Regions from separate parts of the Bradyrhizobium sp. 2TAF24 genome, predicted to be linked through region 3. Evidence: riboswitches for the same ligand, from Rfam matches in the RefSeq annotation. Region 3 holds a riboswitch; each other region holds the start of a gene.
What was found. A riboswitch is a leader RNA that binds a small molecule or an ion and turns the genes downstream of it on or off. The one in region 3 is predicted to bind cobalamin.
Positions count from the first base shown of each region.

Region 1: linked by a shared signal. The riboswitch ahead of AB4Z37_RS15950 (TonB-dependent siderophore receptor) and the one ahead of AB4Z37_RS03750 (TonB-dependent receptor plug domain-containing protein) in region 3 are both predicted to bind cobalamin.
Region 2: linked by a shared signal. The riboswitch ahead of AB4Z37_RS10255 (ribonucleoside-diphosphate reductase subunit alpha) and the one ahead of AB4Z37_RS03750 (TonB-dependent receptor plug domain-containing protein) in region 3 are both predicted to bind cobalamin.

Region 1 is NZ_JBFRFW010000009.1:153,997-159,268, reverse strand. Features, by position in the region: gene AB4Z37_RS15955 (NAD(P)H-dependent oxidoreductase) at 8-1,315, opposite strand; cobalamin riboswitch at 1,638-1,862, shown strand; gene AB4Z37_RS15950 (TonB-dependent siderophore receptor) at 2,164-4,440, shown strand; gene AB4Z37_RS15945 (PepSY domain-containing protein) at 4,443-5,272, shown strand, end outside.
Region 2 is NZ_JBFRFW010000005.1:151,068-156,339, reverse strand. Features, by position in the region: gene AB4Z37_RS10255 (ribonucleoside-diphosphate reductase subunit alpha) at 1-1,574, opposite strand, end outside; cobalamin riboswitch at 1,697-1,928, opposite strand; gene AB4Z37_RS10250 (nuclear transport factor 2 family protein) at 2,050-2,412, opposite strand; gene AB4Z37_RS10245 (helix-turn-helix domain-containing protein) at 2,562-3,308, shown strand; gene AB4Z37_RS10240 (sulfite exporter TauE/SafE family protein) at 3,370-4,128, shown strand; gene AB4Z37_RS10235 (carbohydrate porin) at 4,325-5,272, shown strand, end outside.
Region 3 is NZ_JBFRFW010000002.1:106,910-112,181, reverse strand. Features, by position in the region: gene AB4Z37_RS03760 (FecCD family ABC transporter permease) at 1-819, opposite strand, end outside; gene AB4Z37_RS03755 (hypothetical protein) at 869-1,033, opposite strand; gene AB4Z37_RS03750 (TonB-dependent receptor plug domain-containing protein) at 1,060-3,024, opposite strand; cobalamin riboswitch at 3,127-3,321, opposite strand; gene AB4Z37_RS03745 (hypothetical protein) at 3,305-3,607, opposite strand; gene AB4Z37_RS03740 (Lrp/AsnC family transcriptional regulator) at 4,160-4,663, opposite strand; gene hppD (4-hydroxyphenylpyruvate dioxygenase) at 4,786-5,272, shown strand, end outside.

The DNA of each region.
Region 1 (5,272 bases), on a different contig from region 3:
GCGCCGTTCAGCCGGCGAAGCGTGCTTCCATGGCGCGGCGGTAGACGACGGTTTCGTTGCTGGCGTCGAACGCGACATCGGACCAGCGCACCACGCCGCCATGGGCGATATCGTTGACCAGCCTGACGCCATGGGCGAGGCCGATCGGCAGCGCGCCGACCTTGAGGCTGTCGGCGGCCGGCATCAGCTTGCCCCACACCGTGTAGCCGCCTTCGCCGTCCAGCATCTCGCCAGCGCGCAGCGACCGCTTGGCCACCGCGACGACATCGCCGCGGAAATCCTGCGCCTGCCCGGTCGGCTCACCGCGCAGCGCCGCCGACAGCACCGAGATGTTCAATTCGAGCCCGATCAGATGATACGGCTTGTACATCGCTGCATAGCGCCCGCTGGCGTCGGTCTTGAGGCCGTACTGGCGGAAGCAATCCGCCGCATAGTCGTTCGGCGCCTCCAGCACCACATAGACACCCCAGCGCAGGTCACGGAACACCGGACGGCCGTCGCGCTCCACTGACGACACCACCTCGACCACACCAGCGCGTTCGAGCACGCCGCCGGCATCCCGCGGCCGCAGCACATGCGGCAGGTCGTCGACGCCGCAGGGCGGAAACGCAAGGCCTGCGGACGGCACGTCGAGGCCGGTAGCGTTGGCGATCGCCGCCATCTCGATGGCGGATTTGGTGCCGTCGAGGAAGGAATTGAACATCTGCGGGTTCATGCCCGCCGACTGCGCCTCGGCGGCGCTGAGGCCGTAATGCTTCCACACCTCGGCCGGCGTGACGTCGTGATAGAGCGGCAGGTACTTGGTGCCCTTGCCGGCGGCGACGACACGGAAGCCGGTGGCGCGCGCCCAGTCGACGAGCTCGGCGGTGAGCGCCGGCTGGTCGCCATAGGCCAATGAATAGACCACGCCCGCGCGGCGCGCCTCCTCCGCCAACAGCGGACCCGCAAGCACGTCGGCTTCGACATTGACCATCACGATATGCTTGCCGGCGGCGATCGCCGCACGCGCATGGCGGATGCCGACGGCGGGATTGCCGGTCGCCTCGATCACCACCTCGACAGCGGCATCGCCGATCGCCGCAAGACCGTCTTTCGTGAACGACGTCGCGGCGATCCGTGCCGCATCCCAGCCGACCGTGCGGCAGGCATCGCGCGCCCGCTCCGGATCGAGGTCGACGATGACGGCGACCTCGAGGCCCGCCGTGTGCGGCACCTGGGCGAGGAACATCGAGCCGAACTTGCCGGCGCCGATCAGCGCAACGCGAACCGGGCGGCCGGCGGACAGGCGCTTGTGCAGCAGATGATGGAGATTCATGAAGCGTCGTCTTTATGATGGTCAGGCCGGCGCAGGCGGCACGAGGATGGGCTGTCGCACGCGCGCCCATCGAACTGGCCCGCGAACCATAGGCGCACGCCTTCGCGAGTCAACCTGCGCAGGACCTCCCGCGTGAGCTGGACAACTCCGGCGCATGGCGGCGCGCGGCCGCGGACGACGACGCCACGCGACGGCGCCGAGGCCATCGCTGCCGCGCAGGGCGCACCGGCCGCCTGCCGTCACCGCCGCGACGGTGAGACCTATTGCCACAGCAAAGCATGTGCATCGACAATCGAGTCGATTGACGCCCACCGAACCACTGCCTATCGTCGCGGCGACGGTTCCTTCCGAGGATCAAAAGGGAATGCGGTGCAGGTTCGCCTCAAGCCGCAGCTGTCCCCGCAACTGTAAGCGGCGAGCCGATCGTCAGCACGCAGCCCGTAATCACGGGCGGTGATGCTCAAAGCCACTGGGCTGCTTCGCCCGGGAAGGTGACGATCAGCGACGACCCGCGAGCCAGGAGACCTGCCGTCAGCCGTGGTCACACGCGAGCACATCGGGCGGGGCGTCCTGGTGGAAGCCGATCCGTCGCCGTAGGGCGACCGGGGCGGCTTGCGTTCGCGGTGACGTGCCACGCTCACCGCGAGTCCCCGACTCATGATCTTCCCTTCCATGACAGCGCCGTCGCACGGCGCCGATCTCCCTTATCCAAGACATTCGGCAGCGATGTCGGCTGCGCGCACGTCGCCGGCCTCGCCCCATTGCGTGCCTCACCAGGCGTATGTAACGTTATAACATAACATACACTACATCGCCGCCACTGATCCTCACGCGAGTCATCAAACCCAATGTCTGTCCGTCCGATCGCAGCGCCGCGCCGCCGCGCCGCCCTGCTCTGCTCCATCGCCCTGTCGTCACTGCTGCTGCCCGCCGAAGTCTCCGCCCAGGGCGCGACCCAACCCGGCCGGCTCGACACCATCGAAGTGTCACCCCCGGCACAGGCAAAACCGAAACGCGCCGCCAGCAGGCGCGCCGAACGCGCGACGCGCACCCGACCGAGGCCTGCCGCAACCGCCGCGACGTCAGCGGGCAACGCACCTGCGTCATCCGCACCGCCCGCGACCGCGCTGCACCTCACTGCACCCGCAGCGAGCGGCAGCCGCCTCGGCCTCACCCCGCTGCAGACGCCTGCCAGCGTCGAGGTGATCAGCGCCGACACCATCGCCGCGCGCGGCCAGCACAGCGTGCTCGACGCCGTGACCCAGAACGCGGCGGGCTTCACCGCCACCCCGGCACCGGGCAATGGCGGGCTGTCGTTTGCGACCCGCGGCTTCGCCGGCAGCAACTCGGTGATGACGCTGTATGACGGCACCCGCTTCTATGTCGGCGCCGGCACCGTCACCTTCCCGTTCGACACCTGGACGGCGCAGCAGATCGAGGTGATGCGCGGCCCGGCCTCGGTGATGTACGGCGAAGGCGCGATCGGCGGCATCGTCAATGTCGTGCCGAAAAAGCCGATCACCACCGCGCACAACGAGGCCGAGGTCTCGCTCGACACCAACATGACGCGGCGGCTTGCGGTCGACAGCGGCGGCCCGATCAATCCCAATGTCTCCTACCGCGTCGCCGCCACCGGCAATATGTCCGACGGCTATGTCGACCGCGACAGGACCTCGAATGTCGCGGTCTCCGCCGCGGTGCGGGTGCAGGCGGCCGACAACCTCGCCTTCACGCTATCGAACGACTATGGCGACCGCAGCCCGTCGCGCTATTTCGGCACCCCGCTGATCAACGGCACGCTCGACACCGCGCTGCGCTATCAGAACTACAACACATGGGACAGCCAGATCCGCTACAAGGACAACTGGACCCAGTTCAAGACCGAATGGGACGTCGCCGACGGCGTCTCGGTGCGCAACACCACCTACTATCTCACCAGCAACCGGCACTGGCGCGACATCGAGGCCTATACGTTCAGCCCGGCGACCGGCCTCATCGGCCGCAACAGCTATATCGAGATCTTCCACGACCAGACCCAGCTCGGCACCCGCACCGACGTGACGCTGCGCGGCCACATCTTCGGCTTCAGGAACGAGTTCGTCGCCGGCTTCGACGTCAACCAGATCACCTTCGCCCACGTCAACAACTCGCCCTACAACGGTCAGACCTACGTTCCGCTCCTCAACTTCGATCCCGGCCTGTTCTCGGCGACCACCAGCCCGACGACGCCGGGCTACCATTCCCTGACCAACCAGTACGCGCTGTTCGCCGAGGATCGCCTGATGCTCACCGAGCAGCTCGCGCTGGTCAGCGGCGTGCGCTTCGACCGGCCGACCGTCAACCGCACCGACGACCGCATCCCCGCCAACAGCTTCGAAACCTCGCTGTCAGGCACGAGCTGGCGCGCCGGCCTCGTCTACACCCCGATCGAGAACCTGGCGTTCTATGGTCAGTACGCCACCGCCGTCGACCCGGTCGGCAACCTGATCACACTCAACACCAGCCAGAAGAACTTCCAGCTCGCCACCGGCCGGCAGGTCGAGGTCGGCGTCAAGCAGTCGTTCTGGGGCGGCCGCGGCGAGTGGACGCTCGCCGCCTACGACATCGTCAAGAACAACCTGTTGATTCCGGATTCGACCAATCTGGCGGGCCCGTCGCTGCAGGTCGGCCAGCAGTCGTCGCGCGGCATCGAGGCGAGCCTCGGCCTCACGCTCAACGACGCCTGGCGGGTCGACGGCAATGTCGCGCTGCTGCGCGCCAAGTACGACAACTTCTCCGCCGTCGTCGGCGGCAAGCTGGTCAACTATGCCGGCAATGTGCCGTTCAACGTGCCCCAGCAGGTCGGCAATGCCTGGGTGACCTGGAATTTCGCGCCGAACTGGTCGGCCAACGCCGGCGTGCAGGTGGTCGGGTCGATGTACACCGACGCCGGCAACACGCTGCAGCGGCCGTCCTACGCACTGGTCAACGCCGGCCTGCGCTGGCAGCCGGACGCACAGACCACCGTGGCGCTGCGCGTCTATAACCTGTTCGACAAGGTCTATGCCGTGTCGGCGCCTTACAGCGGCCAGTGGCTGCTGGGCATGCCGCGCACGGCGGAACTGTCGGTCAACGTCAAGTTCTGACGATGAACCTGCGGATCGTGCGACGGGCCAAACGCTGGCTCTATATCATCCACCGCTGGATCGGCATTGCCACATGCCTGCTGTTCGCCATGTGGTTCGTGTCCGGCGTGGTGATGATGTATGTCGCGTTTCCGCAGCTTAGTGACACCGAGCGATGGGCGGCACTGCCGCCCGTCGCCTGGGACAAGGTGGCTGTGACGCCGGACCGCGCTTTGGCGCTCACCGGTGCGACCACCTATCCGCGCGAGCTGCGCCTCGCGATGCTGGATACGACGCCGGTGTACCGGATCACGACCTGGGACGGACGCCGCGCCGTCATCGCCGCGACCGATGGCCACGCGATCGACGCCATCACCGCCGATCAGGCACTGGCGATCTCAGCGCATCACCCTGCGTCCACACGTCCGGAGCTGCTCGACACGGTGACGCGCGACCAGTGGAGCGTCACCGCGCGCTATGATCCGCTGCGGCCGCTGTTCCTGGTGGGGCTCGGCGATGCCGCCGGCACCGAGCTCTATGTCTCCAGCCGCAGCGGCGAGATCGCGCTCGACACCACGCGTCATGAGCGCATCTGGAACTGGCTGGGCTCGATCCCGCACTGGATATATCCCACGGTGTTGCGCAAGGACGGCGCGGCCTGGCGGCAGGTGGTGCTGTGGATCTCTGGCTTCTGCATCGTCGTCGCCACGACCGGGTTCTGGATCGGCGTGCTGCGATTGCGGCTGCGCCAACGCTACGCCCGCGGGCGCATGACGCCGTATCGCGGCTGGATGGCCTGGCATCACCTCGCCGGCCTTGTCGGCGGGGTGTTTGTTGTCACCTGGATGGTGAG
Region 2 (5,272 bases), on a different contig from region 3:
GCCTCGTAAGCCACGGCGAACGCCGGGCCATAGAGATCGTGCAGGTCTGGCGTTTCGTCGGGCGAGAACAGTGTCCACGGACCATCGCTCGCGACACGCTGCATGAACAGATCAGGCACCCAGTTGGCGGTGTTCATGTCATGGGTGCGGCGGCGGTCGTCGCCGGTGTTCTTGCGCAGGTCGAGGAATTCCTCGATGTCGACATGCCAGGTTTCGAGATAGGCGCACACCGCGCCCTTGCGCTTGCCGCCCTGGTTGACCGCGATCGCGGTGTCGTTAGCGACCTTCAAGAATGGCACCACGCCCTGGCTCTCGCCATTGGTGCCCTTGATGTGGGCGCCGAGGCCGCGCACCCGCGTCCAGTCGTTGCCGAGGCCGCCGGAATATTTCGCCAGCAGCGCATTGTCCTTGATCGACTTGAAGATGCCGTCGAGGTCATCAGCCACCGTGGTGAGGAAGCACGACGACAGCTGCGGCCGCAGCGTGCCGGCATTGAACAGCGTCGGGGTCGAGGCCATGAAGTCGAACGACGACAACAGATCGTAGAATTCGATGGCGCGCGCCTCGCGGTCGATCTCGCGCACCGCGACGCCCATGGCGACGCGCATGAAGAACGCCTGCGGCAGCTCGAAGCGGGTGCCGCCGGCATGCAGAAAGTAGCGGTCGTACAGCGTCTGAAGGCCCAGGAACTGGAACTGGTGGTCACGCTCGGGCCTCAGCGCCGCCGCAAGGCGGCCGAGATCGAAGCGGCGCAGCTCGGGGTCGAGCAGCTCGTGGCTGATGCCGGTGTCGATGTAGGCCTTGAAATAGTCGGCGTAGAGGCCGGCCATGTCGGCCTGGCTCGCCTGCTGGTCGCGCTTGAACACGAAGCTCAGCGCCTCGCGGCGCAGCGCGTCCAGCAGCAGCCGCGCGCTGACATAGGCGTAGTTCGGCTCCTGCTCGATCAGGGTGCGCGCGGCCATCACCTGGGCCTGCGCCAGCTCCTCCGCGGTCATGCCGTCATAGAGGTTGCGGCGCGCCTCGCTCAGCACCGGCACTGTCGCGACGCCGTCGAGGCCGTCGCAAGCCTCCGTCAGCACGCGCTCCAGCCGCGCCTCGTCGAGCGGACGCAGCGCGCCGTCACGGCCCTTGACGCGCAGCGCCGGCGCGGCGGGCGCGGTCTCGGTCACGCCGGCGTCGCGGCGCGCCTTCGCGCGCTCCTCGCGATAGAGCACATAGGCGCGCGCCGCCTTGTGGTGGCCGCCGCGCATCAGCGACAGCTCAACCTGGTCCTGGATGTCCTCGATGTGGAGCGCGCGCTGCGAATCGACGCGGCGCGTCAGCGCGGAGACGACCTGCGCGGTCAGCTCCTCGACGATCTCATGCACCCGGCGCGACGCCGCGGCGGCATGGCCCTCGACCGCGAGGAACGCCTTGGTCATGGCCACGGCGATCTTGCCGGCCTCGAACGGGCTGACACTGCCGTTGCGGCGGATGACATGGAAGGCCGGCGCGGACGGCGACACGCCGGCTGCGCGCGGCACCGGCAGCGACGGCAGATGACCATTGGTAATGGCTTCGGCAGACAAGGACATTCGGCAACCCCTTTTTCGATCTTGTTTCGATCTTGGGGCTTGGGCCGAGGGGACGCTGCGTCAGGGCGGCGGACCTTGCGGCCAGCCGTCAGCGAGCGGCCACCGGGACACCCCGCCCGTGGACGTTGTTCACTGTCACAGGCAGGTCTCCTGGCTTCGGGTCATCGCTTCGGTCCGCCTTCCCGGAACTCCCTCGCGGAAGCATCCAGTGGCTGGTGGGACCGAGACTCGCCGTTACAGTTGCGGGGGCAGCACCGGCCTTGCGCCGACCAGATCCCTGATCGGCGCGCACCGGTTTCCCTCTTAGCTTCCGAAGATTGTGATCCCGAAAGAACCGTGACCACTACATCTGGTATGAAGACTCGATTCGGGTCAATAGAGCTGGGAGGTTTTTTGCAAACCGCAGAATAGCGGGGATGGTCCGTGCCCCGCCGGCCCCGCAACCCGCGCCGAGCGGGCGGGCGATCGCCGCGCCTTACGCTTTCGGCGGCTCCGGGTTGTAGAAGAAACGTTCGCGGAAGATGCGATCGCCGCGCCATTCCTGCAGGGCGACTTCGTCCACCCGGCGGACATGGCCGTCATGGTCGGTCAGCTCGAACACCCAGTGGATCGCCACGCGGTCGCCCTCGACCACGGACGCCATCGCCTTCGAATCAATATGGCGCATGCGCGCCAGCACCCCGCGCTCGCGTTCGACCAGGACATCGCGCCCGACACGCGGCGGAGCGGCATTCTCCTGCATGCTGGCATCTTCGGTATAGTAGCGCTCGATGGCGCCGGCGTGATCGCCGCTTTCGACCACTGCAATGAACTCATCGACGCGCGCACGTGACGGCATGATATTTCCCCAACTGAAAAACGGTTCCCCGCATGCAAGATAGGCGGCGCTGGCATGTTCTCAAGAACCGACCGCTTCAAAAGCCGCGCGGCATGCGATAAAGCGCTCTTCCACGCCGCTCGCGGACCACAATCACCACCGCTTCGACCATGCCGAACAATCTTCGCTACGACTATGTCGGTCATCGCTGGCTGCTCGAAGGCGCCGACTGGATCGGCCGCCGGCCCGACGGGCTGGAGCTGCATTATCACGACGAGGTGCAGGTGTCGGTGGTGTGGAACGGGCATCGCGACTTCCGCGTCGGCCGTCATCCGTTGCAGCTCGCCCCTGGGCAGATGCTGCTGGTGCCGCAGCGGCGCGCGCACCGCGCGCTGCCATCGCTGCGCGGCGAGCTGCGCTCCACCGAGTTTTTCCTCAAGGCCGAAAGCCTGCCCGACGCCACGCGGCAGCTGTTGCTCGCGAGCGACTACCTCGTCGCCGACGAGCCGAGCCTGTTGCAGGCGCAACCCGACGACGTCGGCGACATGATCGTGGGATGGGTGCGCGACGGCGCGCCGCCGCCGCGCTGGCACGGGCCGCGCGCCCGCACCGGCGTCGATTCCGAACTGCTGGATGCCGCCACGCGCTACGCCAGCATCACCGAGGCGGCCCGCGCGCTGTCGTGCAGCCGCGAGGGCTTCATCCGCGCCTTCGCGCGGCATGCCGGCATGACGCCCCACGCCTACAGGATCAATGAGCGGCTGAATCGCGGACGCGACATGCTGCGCCGGCGCGAAAGCATCTCGGACACCGCCTACGCCACCGGCTTCAGCGACCAGAGCCATTTCGGCCGCCTGTTCCTGCGCTATTTCGGCGCCACGCCGGGCCAGTTCCGCGCCGCGCACGCGCCGAACTGAGCGATCACTTTCGTTCTAGAGCCCTCCTGCCCGCCGTGGTCCAACACCGGCGGAGGCCGACATGACGTTTTCCGAAATCACCCTGCTCACGACCGCGGGATTTGCCGCCGGCGTGCTGAACGCGATCGCCGGCGGCGGCACCATTTTCACGTTCTCCGCCCTGCTTGCGGTCGGCGTCCCGCCGGTAGCAGCGAACGCCACCAGCGCAACCGCGGTGGTGCTCGGCTCGGTGGCCTCGGCCGTCGCGTATCGCCGCGAGATCGCGGCCGCGTTCCGCAAACTACTGCCGCTGTGCGTGATCTCCATGCTCGGCGGCGGCATCGGCGCGGCGCTGCTGCTGTGGTCCGGCGACCGCACCTTCCGCGCGCTGGTGCCCTGGCTGCTGCTGTTCGCGACGCTGCTGTTCGCCGGCGCACGGCAGCTGCAGAAGGTGGTGCAGGCCCGCGCCGCCTTGAAGGCGAACGCCACACAAACCGACCTCGCCTTGCCGGCGCAGGGCCTGGTCTCGATCTATGGCGGCTATTTCGGCGCGGGCATGGGCGTGATGATGCTGGCCTCGCTGTCGCTGTCGCGCGACAGCGACTATCACGCGGTGAACGCGGCGAAGAACCTGCTGTCGATCGTGCTGCAGGCGGTCGCGGCTGTCGTGTTCCTGATGTCGGGCATCGTCGATCTGAAGCTCAGCCTGCTGATCGCGGTCGCCAGCATCGTCGGCGGCTGGAGCGGGGTCGTGGTCGCCCGCCGCGTGCCCGAAGCCGTGGTGCGCGGCGCCGTCATCGTCAGCGGCCTTACACTGTCGCTCTGGTACTTCGTGACCTGACGGCCGGCCGCGCGCCCCGCCCGGCTTCCCTCCCGATCGTCCAGCCGCTCGCGGATCCGACACCGGTCCGCGGGCGCACTTGCGTGCCTTCTGCGAATTATTCGCAAGTAACTTGCCAAGCTCCCACCGATGTGTTGAATTCAGTTGCAAGTAATTCTTAATTGCATCTCTCAGAGGACATCAGGTGGACGTTTCAATGCGATGGCAGGCCCTGCTGGGCGGTTTGGCTGTGGTGTCGCTGGCCGGCGCAGGACCGGCCCGGGCGGCGGACTCCGCACAGGCATCCCAGGTCGCGCCACCCCCATTCGACTGGAACGGGGCGTATGTCGGCGCCCATGCCGGCTTCGGCCATGGCAGCGGCCGGGCAGCGATCGAAGACGGCGCGGCGGCGACGCAAGGCTTCGGCGGCATGGTCGGCGGCGTGCAGGCCGGCGCCAACCGTGTGCTGCCGTCAGGCCTCCTGCTCGGCATCGAGATCGATGCGATGCAGCCGAACGCCTATCCCTCCAACGGCGCGGTGTGGTCGGGCACGACCGCGGATCACAGCTTCAGCGAGCAGATCGACACCATCGCCACAGTGCGCGGCCGGCTCGGCTATGTGGCCGGCGACTGGATGATCTACGGCACCGGCGGACTTGCGCTGTCGTCGAGCCAGGTGACGCGCAATTCGCTCGCCGGTGACGGCGACCTCACGCGCGCCCTCACCCGCACCGGATGGGCGGCCGGCGCCGGCATCGAATATGCGCTGTCGCGCGACTGGAGCGCGCGCGTCGAATACCTCTACACCCGGTTCGGCAGTCGCAGCATCACGTTCGAGCCCGGCAGCACCTATGCCTCGGCGATGGATTTCTCCGCGCTGCGGATCGGTCTCAACCGCAAGTTCGGCTGGTCCGACGTCACGGCCTGGGACAGCGCGGCGATCGCCGCGCCGGAAGGCAGCAACTGGGAGATCCACGGCCAGACCACCTACATCCACCAGGGCTATCCGTCGTTCCGCTCGCCCTATGCCGGCGCCAGCAGCCTGAACGGCCCGTCGCAGGACAAGGAGACCTGGAGCACCAGCCTCTACATGACCTTCGGCCTGTGGGAGGGGGCGGAACTGCACTTCAATCCCGAGCTGCTGCAGGGCTTCGGCTTCAACAAC
Region 3 (5,272 bases):
CGGACGCACCAGATGCGGTGCCACGAGGCCGATGAAGCCGATGGTCCCGGTTACCGCGACCGCGCCGCCGACGCCGAGGGCGACGCCGACAATGGTGACAAGCCGCACCCGCGCCACGTCGACGCCAAGACTTTGCGCGGCTTCCTCTCCAAGGCTGAGCACACGGAAGGCGTGGCGCTGGCTCATCAGCACGATCGCGCCGGCCACGATGAACGGCAGGGCCAGCATCACATGCTGGAAGCTGCGATCCTCCAGTGAGCCGAGCAACCAGAAGGCGATCTCGAGCGCAGCAAACGGATTGGGCGACAGGTTCATCGCCAACGAGGTGAGGGCGCCGGCGAGGCTCTGCAGGGCGAGGCCGGTGAGGATCAGCAGCAGCAGCCCGGCATTGCGACCGGCAACGGCAAGCAGTGCGAACACCGAGATGAAGGCCGCGATGATCGCGGCCACAGGCAGCACGTAGGAACGGACGTCGGCGAGGCCGAGCGCGATCATCAGCACCGCACCGAAGGCAGCGGACTGCGGCGCGCCGAACAGCGACGGTGATGCCAGGGGGTTGCGCAGGAGCCCCTGCAGCGCGGCGCCGGACAACCCAAGGATGCCGCCGATGGCGAAGGCGAGGATCGCGCGAGGCAGCCGGATCTCGCGAACGATGATCAGGTGTACGTCGCTGCCGAGGCCGAGCAGGGCTCTGACCACGGTCGCCGGCGCGAGCTTGACCGGACCTACTCCCAGCGAAGCGACAAAAAGCGCGCTCGCAAGCACAGCAAGGATCAGGGGGGCCGTGAGTGAAGGCCGGGCGGCGCCGGGGGCTACCATGTCGCGTTGACCCCTCCATGGGCGATAGGCCCGATTGTCTCGTGGTTGGTCACGTCCAGGTCGCTTGCACTGAGGATGTGTCGCTTGCACTGAGGATGTTTTGCGCCGCGGGCGTATCGGCAGTCATCTTGCTCCAGACCTGATCAGCGGCCATGTGGCGGAAGACAGCGATGACGGCGGCACCGAACCACAAAGCATCGTCGCGTGCAAGCACGCGACGATGCTTCACCGGTTTCCAGGCTATCTTACGCCATAGCTGGCGACACGAACGCCACCGAAGATCCCGAAGCCGGGCCGCAGGAATCCGGTCGGGTCCTGATAGCGCTGGTTGAACAGGTTATCGATGCGCCCGAACAGTTTCATCTGGTCGTTGATGGTGTAGTCGGCCGCGAGGTTGACGACGGTGTAGCCCGGTGCGGTCATCCGCGGGATGGAGAAATCGCGGCTGCTGTCGATGAAGCTGCCGACATAGAGCACGGTTCCCGATACCGACAGCACCGCAGAGGGCGACCAGTTCGCCGTCACGCTCGCCTTGTTCTTCGGACGTCGCAGCAGTTCGAGGCCGGTCGTCTTGTCGATCGCGCGGGTATAGGTGTAGTCACCGCGCAACTGAACGGTCTCGGAGACGGTCCAGGTCGCGAACGTCTCGACGCCTTCGGTTTCTGCCGCGCCGATATTGACATAGGTCGAGCTGAAGGTCGCCGGGTTCGACACGGTGTTGATCAGGTCGGTGATGTCGTTGTGGAAGTAGGTGGCGCCGAAGCGGAAGCGGTCGCCGACCGGTTGCTCGAAGCCGGCGTCGTAGCCGGTGCTCTGCTCCGGTTTGAGGTTCGGATTGGCAAAGAACAGGAACGACGGATAGTCGACATAGAGCTGGCTCAGGGTCGGGGCCTTGAAGCCGGTGCCATAGCTCGCCTTCAGCCTGGTCTCGGTGCCTGGAATGATGTAGGCGGGCACCACGCGCCAGGTGGTGTGGTCGCCGAAGCGGTCGTTGTCGTCGAGGCGGATGTTCGACACCACGAACAGCCGCTTGAAGAATTCAGATTGCAGCTCGAGATAGGCGCCTTTGTTGACGTTCTCGGCGAATACCGTGGCAGTGTTGAGCTGCTCTCGCTCGTGCTCTGCGCCGATCACCAGGGTCTGCGCCGGCAGCAGGGCCAGCACGCCACGCCAGTCATATTTCACGCGATCGCCGGTGTTGGTGGAGTTGCCCGCGCTCGGATCGGCATTGAAATTCCAGTGGCTGGCGTAGTTCACGCCGAAATAGTTCTTGAAACGGCCGTCCAGCAGCGACCATACGCCCTCGGCGCGGGTGAAGATCTGCCGTACCTGCTGCGTGCTCTGGGTCGGGCTCGGTGTGCTGGAGAAGGTGACGGGATTGAAGGTGTCGCCGGTGAAGCGCAGCGTCGCGTCGGTGTAGCGGGCCGTGACGTTGAGGGCGAAATCGTCGGTGACGTCGACGCCGAGCTTCGTGGAGTATGTCATGTTGTCATACCAGTTGCCGATCGCCCGCTGCCCCGGCGGCAGAAGCTCGGATGGCGTGACCGGCGTGTTGGATGACGCGAAGTGTGAGACATTGAAGGCGTAGCTGATGCGGTCCTGTGATCCGCTGAGGCCGACGTCCTGGTTGAACGTGCCGAACGAGCCGCCCTCGATGCTGGCGGTCGCCCGCGGCGGACCTTCGCCCTTCCTGGTGGTGATGGAGATCACGCCGCCGATCGCATCGGCGCCGTAGAGGCCGCTCTGCGGTCCCCGCAACACCTCGATGCGTTCGATGTCGCTGGTGAGCAACTGGCCGAGATCGAACACGCGGTTGACGTCGCTGGGATTGCTGACGTCGATGCCGTCGATCAGCACCTTGGTGTGGTTGGCGTTGGTGCCGCGGATGAACACGGCGGTGAGGCCGCCGGGGCCGCCGCTCTGGACCACATTGAGCCCGGGCACGGTGGCGAGGGCGTCAGGCACCGTGCGCCGCTGGTCACGCTCGAGGTCCTTGCCGGAGATCACCGTCACCGAATTGCCGATCTGCTCGGCCGGCGTTTCCGTCCGCGTGGCGCTGACGACGATCTCGGGCAGATTCTGGGCCGCCGTCGGCGCCGGTTGAGCGCGGGCCTGGGAGATGGCGGTGAAGAGCAGTGGTGCGGCGATGGAGGTGACCACCGCCTGGCGGCGGCGCGACTTTGACGCAGTGAAAACAGCAGACATGGAGCCCTCGGTTGACGGCAGTGGCACGTCACAGCAACCGGGGCCCATGCGAGCGTTCACCCTCATGGAACCAATGCCTGTACTCCCCGACCGGCATCGTCGCGTGTGACCACGTTGACGGCAGGTCTCCTGGCTCGCGAGTCATCGCTGCGCCATCGCCTTCCCGGGTCCGAGGGCCCAGTGGCAACGGATGGCTGGCTCGTCGCTTACAGTTGCGGGGGCAGCTGCGGCATCGGAGGGGATCCTCACCGCATTCCCTTTTGATCCCAAATGGGAACCGTCAACCAGACGTTAAGATTTGGCCGTGTCGGGCGTCAATAGCCGCCGGCTGCGGTGCGGCAGGGCGGCTGAAAGTGTTGCGCGTTTGTCTCAGAACGCGACGTGTCAGCGCGGTGCGGTTAACCTTTGGAACGACATTGGAACGAAACACGCCCGAATCGGCCGAATCGCCATGGCGCTCGATCGCGCCCGCCTCATCTGGGGATTGCGCGGATGCGCGGGTACAAGATGAAGATCGGGCTTCGGCACCGATCACGATCGTTTCATTATGCGGCGTGCTGCAATCGTTAATTTCGCGAGACATGGCCGGGCTTGTGTGCGCCTGTCGCCGCCAGGTGCCGTCACGATCAGTGGCATCGCGCAGAACAAGGCATTTGTGTCGAAATGTAACGAACCGCGCTCGTGCCGTTAACATTTCGAACGCTGCCGGAACGAAACGAGGGCGAATCGGCCGAATCGCCGTGATCGTCGATCGCGCCCGCCTCATCTTGGGACCGGCGAATGCATGGCTACAAGATGAAGATCGGCTTCGGGACAGATTGCGATCGCTTCATCGCGCGACGTGTCGCAATCGTTAATTTTCGCGAGAGGCGGCCGGGCTTGGTGTGTACCTGCAGCGGCCAGGTGTCGTCGCCAGCCAGCGACTTCGTGCAGAACAAGGCATTTGTGTTGAAATGTAACGAGCGCGATGAGCGCCTTTAACGTTTCGAACAACGGCGGAACGAAACAGGGGCGAATCGGCCGAATCACCCGGGCGCGATACCAGGCCATGCTTGATCTGGTGATGTCGGCCGCATGCACCACAACATGGCGTTGGCGTCTTTTCAGTCGTGGCGACGCCCGACGTCTCAAATCGTTAACGCCCGCCAGCGGGGCGCGGCCGGCCAAGCGGCAGCTTCCGCGTGGTCTTGAGGCAATCCAGCACGATCGACGAGCGCACATGGGCGACGCTGTCGTGCGGCATCAGCACATTGTTGACGATGTCAGACAAGCTCTTGAGGTCGCGCAGTGCGATCTTGAGCATGTAGTCGGCGTCGCCGGTGAGGGCGAAGGCCTCCTGGATATCGTCGACCCGCAGCACCAGGTCACGAAAGCGCTTGGCGTTGTTCGGCGAGTGGGTGGCGAGCGTGATGTGCACCAGGGCGATGACATTGAAGCCCAGCGCCTCATTGGCGAGGTCGGCATGATAGCCCTGGATGATGCCATCCTCCTCGAGCCGGCTGCGGCGGCGCGAGCACTGCGAGGCGGACAGGCCGGCGATATCAGCCAGCTCCTGGTTGGTCAGGCGCCCGTCATCCTGCAGGGCGGCGAGAATCTTCAGATCGAAGGCGTCGACCGCGACGGTTCCCATCGATGTCATGCAGAAGAAGCCTCCTAGATGCACAGATCGTGCGTGTTCGTGCCGGAAAGCGCCCCATTATGCATGAACATTGTGTCCGATGTGAATGAAAATGTCGGCATCAAAGTCCAGGGAGAGCCGCGATGGGTCCGTTTCCGCACGATGCGCCAGCCGCCACCATTTCCGACCACAACCCGATGGGGACCGACGGCTTCGAGTTCGTCGAATACGCCCACCCGGAGCCGGAGCAACTGCATGCCTTGTTCCGCCTGATGGGGTTCACCGCGGTGGCGCGGCATAAGACCAAGGCGATCACTGTGTACCGCCAGGGCGACGTGAACTATCTCGTCAACGAACAGCCGGGCACTCACGGCCACAGCTTCGTCGCTGCCCATGGCCCGTGTGCGCCGTCGATGGCGTTCCGGGTGGTCGATGCGCGTCGCGCCTATGAACGCGCCATTTCGCTCGGCGCCGAACCAGCGGACATTCCGTCCGCGCAGAAGACCCTCGACGTTCCCGCGATCAAGGGGATCGGCGGCAGCCTGCTGTATTTCGTCGATCAGTATGGCGCCAAGGGTTCGGCCTACGACGCCGAGTTCGAGTGGCTCAATGGCCGCAATCCGCGGCCCG